DNA from 2 places in the Priestia sp. YIM B13489 genome. Region 2 is predicted to be linked to the other one. Evidence: riboswitches for the same ligand, from Rfam matches in the RefSeq annotation. Region 2 holds a riboswitch; the other holds the start of a gene.

Evidence for each region. A riboswitch is a leader RNA that binds a small molecule or an ion and turns the genes downstream of it on or off. The one in region 2 is predicted to bind cobalamin.
Region 1: linked by a shared signal. The riboswitch ahead of ACFX4W_RS15910 (ribonucleoside-diphosphate reductase subunit alpha) and the one ahead of ACFX4W_RS18455 (ABC transporter substrate-binding protein) in region 2 are both predicted to bind cobalamin.

The regions. Positions count from the first base shown of each region.
Region 1 covers NZ_JBHZOQ010000053.1:1,981,990-1,986,147, forward strand. The annotation lists gene ACFX4W_RS15900 (o-succinylbenzoate--CoA ligase) at 1-193, shown strand, start outside; gene menC (o-succinylbenzoate synthase) at 197-1,300, shown strand; cobalamin riboswitch at 1,580-1,765, shown strand; gene ACFX4W_RS15910 (ribonucleoside-diphosphate reductase subunit alpha) at 1,899-4,142, shown strand.
Region 2 covers NZ_JBHZOQ010000053.1:2,479,127-2,483,284, reverse strand. The annotation lists gene cbiB (adenosylcobinamide-phosphate synthase CbiB) at 1-462, opposite strand, end outside; gene ACFX4W_RS18460 (adenosylcobinamide amidohydrolase) at 467-1,075, opposite strand; gene ACFX4W_RS18455 (ABC transporter substrate-binding protein) at 1,164-2,123, opposite strand; cobalamin riboswitch at 2,382-2,514, opposite strand; gene ACFX4W_RS18450 (thioredoxin family protein) at 2,605-2,919, opposite strand; gene ACFX4W_RS18445 (YpjP family protein) at 3,108-3,710, opposite strand; gene ACFX4W_RS18440 (class I SAM-dependent methyltransferase) at 4,094-4,158, opposite strand, start outside.

The DNA.
Region 1 (4,158 bases), 500 kb from region 2:
GGGACAAGTGCCAGCTGCATGTGTTGTTGTAAACGAAGACGTTTCAGATGAAGAATTATCTTTACACATTCAACAATTTTTAGCAAAGTACAAACTTCCAAAGTACTTCGTTCGAGTAGAGGAGCTGCCGCGAACGGCTTCTAATAAAATCATACGCCGGAAGCTATCATCGTTCATACAGAAAGGGAGCTAATCGATGATTATAAAAAAAGTACATCTTTATAAAATTGACATGAAGCTTCTTTCTCCTTTTTCAACAAGCTATGGTACGGTGCAGGATCGAGAATTGATTTTGCTTGAAGTAGAAGATGAACAAGGATTTACAGGGTGGGGAGAAGTCGTTGCTTTTTCATCTCCTTGGTATACGGAAGAAACGATTCAGACGTGTTTTCATATGTTAGACGATTTTTTAATTCCCTCGCTTCTTCATAAGCAGCTTCAAAAACCAGAGGATGTTCAAAAGCTATTCAAACCTCTAAAGCGAAATAACATGGCTAAAGCAGCTTTGGACTGTGCTGTATGGGATTTGTATGCAAAGCGGCAAAATAAGCCGTTATCTGAAGTAATTGGCGGAGTAAGGTCTGCTGTAGAAGCTGGAGTGGTAGTTGGCTTAAATGACATTTCCGTAATGAAAGAACAAATAAAGACTTACATGAAAGATGGCTATAAGCGCTTTAAAGTGAAAATTAAGCCGGGTGCTGACTATGAGCTACTGAAACAAATTCGAGATGAATTTCCAAGCATTCCTCTTATGGCTGATGCCAATTCAGCTTATACGTTAAGCGATAGTGATTCATTGAAGAAACTAGATGAATTGAATTTAATGATGATCGAACAGCCGTTAAGTTCTGATGATATCCTTGATCATCGATTGTTACAAAAGCAAATAAAGACGCCGATTTGCTTAGATGAAAGTATTGTGAGCTATGAAGATGCACGTCATGCAATCGAACAAGAAAGCTGTAAGATTATCAATGTGAAAATCGGGCGAGTTGGCGGAATGTCCGTAGCAAAGCAAATTCATAATTTATGCGCCCAGCATGGTGTAAAACTTTGGGTTGGAGGAATGTTAGAAGCAGGGATTTCACGAGCTCATAACATTGCCCTTGCCACACTGCCTTCTTTCACGATACCAGGTGATATTTCTGCGTCGTCTCGCTATTGGGAAAAAGATATTATTAAGCCCGAAGTAGAGGTAGAAGCCGGAGTAATAAAGGTGAAGGGAAAACCGGGGATAGGATACGATATTGATAAAAAGTTTATCAAAACAATCACAGCATTTGAAAAAGAATACAAATAATTAACAACCGTTTTTTGATGAAAAACGGTTTTTTTATTGAGGTTGTCAATGTTTAGTAGAAAAATAGGACAAATTTTTTAAAAAGAGCACATTGTTCCATCAAGCGTGTCAAAACATGTTATGATGGAATAGTTTGATGAAAAAAGTCGAAGAGTTTTATCGTAAAAAACAAAATTATTTTTGAAAATAGGTTGATAGTTTTCTAAGTTGTCCTATATAATGTGTTTATAACATAACACAATATGTTGTTTTGAAATCCATAATAAAATACTATATTTTGTGTTTTCCAGTGAAAAAGGTGTCTGATAAAAAGACTTAAAAGGGAATTTGGTGAAAATCCAAAGCTGTCCCCGCAACTGTGAATGCTGATGAAATAAGGAAATCCACTGTGAGTAAACATCATGGGAAGGCCTTAAAGTAAAAAGAAGCATAAGTCAGGAGACCTGCCTTTTTTATGTCGTTTTATCTTCTTCGGGAGGTGAGAGGGTAGAGCGAGGATTGAGAAAAGACTTAGTGTCTTCTTCTATCTTCGTTCTATTCGCTCACCGAGGTACGGTGAGCGATTTTTTATTTTGAAGTGAAGAGAGGAGCCATATTTATGGTGAATACATTAAAGCCTACAATTCTACATGAATTAACTGCATATATTGAACGTTTAAAAAAAGAATTTACGCAGCTTGATTTTTCTTTGTATGAGGAAAAGGTTATTCAAACTGTTACAGTAAAGGAAAATATGACGGACGAAAAGGTTGCAAACGTCCTAATTTTGGCAGCCTTAGAGCGTATTTCAATGGAAGAACCCGATTGGACGTACGTAGCGGCAGACGTCTACTTAAACGAACTATATCGAAAAGCAGCGGACAACCGAGGTTACGATAAAAAAGAGAAGTACGGTTCGTTTTATCAGCTTATTCAAGAACTAACAAAAATCGGCATTTATAATAAGCAGCTATTAAAAACATATACAGAAGAAGAAATTAATGAAATTGCTTCAGTCATTATTCCTGAACGCGATCGTTTATTTACATACATTGGATTGTTGACATTAGCAGATCGCTATTTAGCGACATCACATGATAAGCGCGTATACGAATTACCGCAAGAACGTTTTCTTATCATTGCTATGACGCTGATGTCTCAAGAAAAGAAAGAAAATCGAACAGCATTAGTAAAAGAAGCGTATTGGGCGCTTTCTAGTCTATATATGACGGTTGCCACACCAACACTTTCAAACGCAGGAAAGAGCTACGGACAGCTATCTAGCTGCTTTATTGATACGATTGATGACAGCTTACGCGGTATTTATGATAGCAATACAGATTTGGCCACGCTTAGTAAAAATGGAGGCGGAATTGGTGTCTACCTCGGTCATATTAGAAGCCGAGGAAGTGATATAAAAGGTTTTAAAGGCGTATCATCAGGAACAATTCCATGGATGAAACAGCTAAATAATACGGCTGTAAGTGTCGATCAGCTAGGTCAACGACAAGGAGCTATTGCCGTATATTTAGACGTATGGCACAAAGACATCTTTTCATTCTTAGACGCGCGTTTGAACAATGGTGACGAACGTCAGCGCACGCATGATTTATTCACTGGCGTATGTTTGCCAGATTTGTTTATGGAAAAAGTAGAGGCACGTGAAGACTGGCACTTATTCGATCCTCACGAAGTTCGTACGCTGATGGGCTACTCGTTAGAAGATTTTTATGATGAAGAAGAAGGCAGCGGTTCGTTCCGCACTCGTTACGCTGAGTGTGTAAATAATGAACAGCTTTCAAGAGAAACAGTACCTGCTATTGAAATCTTCAAGCGTATTATGCTTTCCCAGCTTGAAACCGGAACGCCTTATATGTTTTATCGTGATACGGTTAACCGAGCTAATCAAAACCGCCACGAGGGCATGATCTACTGCAGCAACTTATGTACAGAAATTACGCAAAACCAAAGCACAACGGTCGTAACAGAGGAAATTACAGAAGACGGAAAAATTATTATTACAAAGAATCCGGGCGATTTTGTTGTATGTAATCTTTCTTCTATCAACTTAGCGAGAGCCGTAACTGAAGGTGTGCTTGAACGTTTAATTCCAATTCAAGTACGCATGCTTGATAACGTTATTGAGTTAAATGATTTGCCAGTACTTCAAGCAAAACTAACAAACCAAAAGTACCGCGCAGTAGGACTTGGCACATTTGGTTGGAACCATCTGCTTGCCTTAAAGAAAATAGCATGGGAAACAGATGAAGCGGTAGCATATTGCGATGAATTGTACGAGCAAATTGCTTACTTAACCGTACAGGCAAGCATGAACTTAGCTAAAGAAAAAGGTGCATATCCATTATTTAAAGGCTCAGATTTTGAGTCAGGCGCTTATTTTGAAACACGTAAATACACAAGCGAAGCGTGGAGTGAACTGCGTAACGAAGTTCAAAGCAATGGGATAAGAAATGGCTACTTAATGGCTGTAGCACCTAATTCATCAACATCTATTATCGCGGGTTCTACTGCAAGTATTGATCCGATTTTCCGTAAGTTTTATTCAGAGGAAAAGAAAAACTATAAAATCCCGGTGACGGCACCAGATTTATCACCAGCAACAAACTGGTATTATAAGTCCGTTTATTTAATTGATCAGCACTGGAGCATTAAGCAAAACTCCAAGCGCCAGCGCCATATTGATCAATCCATTTCATTCAACTTATATGTGCAAAATGATATCCGAGCAAAAGAGCTGCTGGATCTTCATATGACGGCATGGAAAGAAAAGTTAAAAACGACCTACTACGTACGTTCAACATCAAGTGAAGTCATTGAAGAATGTGAAAGCTGTCATAGTTAAAAGGAGTGAATAATTG
Region 2 (4,158 bases):
TTCAGCCACGGTCTCTACCGTCGCTCTGGCAATTTCTCCTTCTGACAAACGATCTGTATCTCGTCCCACAATCATACTTACTTCATATCTAGCTTTCTCCATATCTCCTAGCTGAAGCGGCTTTTGTACCTTATAAGCAGCTTCGCTTAAAGAACGAGTGGATATAGTAGTCGCAATCATTACGCTCTCTACTAAAACACCTGCTATAAAATGAACTCCGTACAAAGCATGGAGGAACAAAAAGGGAACAACTCCTGCGAGCACAGCCATACTTATCACAAGAAGCAATCCTTTGAATCGTTTTCCTGCACCTTTATTTAATCTAGAATCTATCCAATAAATCCATTTGCCAAACCAGCGAACGGGATGCGGCCAATTTTCGGGATCGCCTATAATTCGGTCAATTAGTAAAGCAATCGTCATGGCCGTCATGTGTGCAATTATCGCTTGTGTAATACTCATTTCTTCACCTCTTTCCCTTAAGTCCCTGCTCTAAGCTTATTTTCACCAGCTTGGCTACCGCTTGCCCTAAAGCGGTCATAGAGCCTGCATATTCATATAATGATCCTTGCTGAGACGCTGCAACTGAGATGCTGTCCGTAGATGTTCCCGTAGCAATCGTCTTTGTAGCCGGATCTATGACACCCAGCTGTGACAGCGTTTTTGTTTTAGCTTCTGTGGCCGCAATAAAAAGCTGTAAAAACGCTGCATCCGTAAGCGTACCTTCCACGAAAAAAAACATATTAATTGTACCAGGAGAGGAATAGAACGGGACAGCTTCGTCAGCTGTAATATCTACTGCGTTTCCTACTCCAGCCGTTATCACGGAAGCTACTCTTACTCCGTAGCCTTCATAACAGTAAACCGCTCTTTCTTTTAACCACACGGCTGTCATCAACCCTACGATTTGCTCATGGCGCACATTTTCTTTCATCAAATATTGCTCATACTCCAAAGAAGGAGTATCTGAATAATAGTCTTTGTGAACAAATCGATTGTAAAAGGTGTCCGTTTCCGTAATGCCTGTTCCTAAAACCCCTGAGCTGTATGTTTTATAAGAAGTCTCGGTTTTCATGATTAAAAGCTCAGGCCTTTCTTCAATTTTAAGATGTGAAAAGGGACCAATCCCCTTTTCAATTCGAACTGGAATATGGTCCCTCTTCTTATTTATTGTACACCTCAGGGTATACTGCTTTTGCTAAGTCCTCTAAGCCATCTACAATACGAGGTCCTAAGCGATTGATTTTGTTTTGATCAACCTTCTCGATGTTACCCTCTTTTACAGCAGTCATGCTGCTCCAAGCGGGACGCTTCATAATCTCATTTTTGTCTGCATCATACGTTGCGATAATAACGTCAGGGTTTAACTTAACAACTTGCTCTTCAGAAAACTTAACCCAACCTTTTTCACTAGCTGCTACGTTATCAGCACCGATCATAGTAAGCATTTCGTTCATGAACGTACCTTTTCCTGTTGTATAAATCTCAGGAGCTCCTGATACCTCTATCCATACTTTTTTACGATCTTCTTTTGAAATCGTTTTTGCTTTTTTCTCAATTGAAGCTACTTTTTCTTTCATGTCTTTAATTGTTTGATTAGCTTCTTTTGTTTTACCTGTTAATTTACCGATTTGCGTAATAGAATCATAAACCGTATCAAACGTTGTTGAATCTTTTACAACAAATACCGGAATACCCGCACTTTCAATTTGTTTAAATACTTCATCCGAAACGCCCATACTTGAAGCGTGTGCCAGCACTAAATCAGGATTTAAAGCAATAACTTTTTCCGCATTAACGTTCATATCTCCTACCTGCGCTTTTTTCTTTACGCTTTTAGGATAATCATCGTTGCTTGTAACACCGACTAATTCTTTTTCAAGGCCAAGGGCATATACAATCTCCGTATTACTTGGCATTAAGGAAACAATTTTCTTAGGCTGTTTTTTCAACGTAATTTCTTTATCACGCGCGTCTTTTACCTTCACTGGAAATGCAGCTTGTGACGTTTGTGCCGTATCTTGCTTCGTTTTTTTATCACTGTTGCTTTGGCTGCCTGCACCGCATGCAGCAAGTACGATGACTAACAGTGCAATAATGGAATACGAAAGCCATTTTTTCATCTAAATACTCCCCCTATATATTGTTCATTGTGAATACGAAACCTCCACGTTAAAGAAAAAGCAAATGATCATGCAAAAAGCAGCGCTATCCCGTTTTTCCGCTTTGACTATGTATACTGCTCGCCGGCAGCTTCAAAATAAAAAAGCTTTACTTTCAATTGAAAGCAAAGCAGGTAACGTCAAGATAAGCAGGAAAAGAATCCGTTCACTATACTTGATATGTATGTTCATTACCCTGCTTCACCCTTCCTCGAAGGTTTCACAGCTAACAATAAGGCAGGTCTCCTGACTTACGCACAAAGCGCTTACAGTGGCGGGACCGCGCTGGTTTTTCACCAGACTTCCCTTTTCACTCAATCTTTAAATTGAGACCTTATTGCTTTACGATTATTCACTTGTCCTAGTATACCCCACTCATGGAAAAATGGAAATAGCCATTCTCACAAAAAAAGCTGCGAGAATGCTCTCGCAGCTTAAGGGATTAAAGAGTTGCTAAAAATTCACGGACCGCTTCAGGCGTTTTAGCATTTGCACTGTGCAAGTGTGCAATTTTTTCACCGTTTTTATATACAAGAAGAGAAGGAATACCCATTACATTGTTTTCAGCAGAAAGTTCTTCAAACTCATCCTTGTCAATTTTAAACCATGCTTTATCTGTGTTTTCATCAACGATTTCATCAATGAACATATCCAAACGTTTGCAATCAGGACACCACGTTGTCGTAAAAATCCCAACGCTTAGTGTTTCGTTCTTAATTTGTTCGCGAAATTGTTTTTCTTCCGTAAATTGTTTCATTGTGTTACCTCCAGCATCTATTCGTTCCTTCTCACTATTCTATGGTAAGAAGTCTGACTTCATTATAAACGATTTTTTTATCGTTGTGCTAATGTTTCAGCTTATTTAGACCCTAACGGTTTTAGACGTAAAAAAATGCTAGCTTAAAAAAGCTAACATTTCGAAATCGCAGAATGTTGTGTCTATTATCAGCTAAACCATTTAGGCGGCATGTTTCGGTTCCAATAAATTTTCCCTAAATCATAATGCTTCTGAAAATTATCTGCAGCCGCATGATAGTGAAAATTAAACCAGTATCCATCTTTTGGAGGATTTTCACGCCGTACATGAAATCGTATTAAGTCCTGACCGGTTTCCCGGTCATATACATGGAAAATCTTTTCACCGTAGCCAGCAGCAGGATGCTCGCTTATCTCGAGATTCTGAATTGACTGTTCACGTTCAGTGCCAATGTCGGTCAGCACTTCTTCAATTTTAGGTAACACTGCTTGACGAAATTCATCTTCAATGACAGGTCCAATTTTTGTTCCGAATTTTTCCACTGACTGTTTTTCAGCTGATTCCATTGCATACGTAACAAATGATGAAACGTCTTCATATTTTGGTTCTTCATATGGCAAATGAATATCTTCTATAACAGCTGTGACAGGAGTTGTTTCTCTTACATACCCTGCTTTATGTTGCTTGTCCGCTTTTGCATCATCAACGTATAAATATTCTGGTGGAGTGACAAGCCCAAATGTAAATACTGTAATAAATACAACTAGCATTCTTTTTATCCATCTAGGCATTCGTATCTTTCCTTTCTCATCTTTTCCCATATGGTCTTTTCATATCGTAAAATTCATTGTTATAACTCACTAGGTATTGTAACATACTTATTAATTTTTTACCTATATTTGCTTATTCATTTATGCTGCCTACGGGCATTCGAAGACTTTTTAGTTAGCACCTTCCTTCTTCTGTTTGAGGTTGTCACACCGAGCGGAAACCTATACAAGATATTCCTTTTTTGCTGGATGCTTAAACACAAAAGTATTTTTATGTTCAAAAATATATCATACTTTTATGAACTTTAGATGAAATTCATAAAAAAAACTTCCAAAACTTTTTAATTCCTAAAAGGTTTTGGAAGTCTTTTCAATGATCAGGATTCGTTTTACTTTTTTGTTTATTATTGTATATCAATTGTCCCGTAATGAAATTTTGATGTTTTTCGTTTTTGTACGATAAATCCAT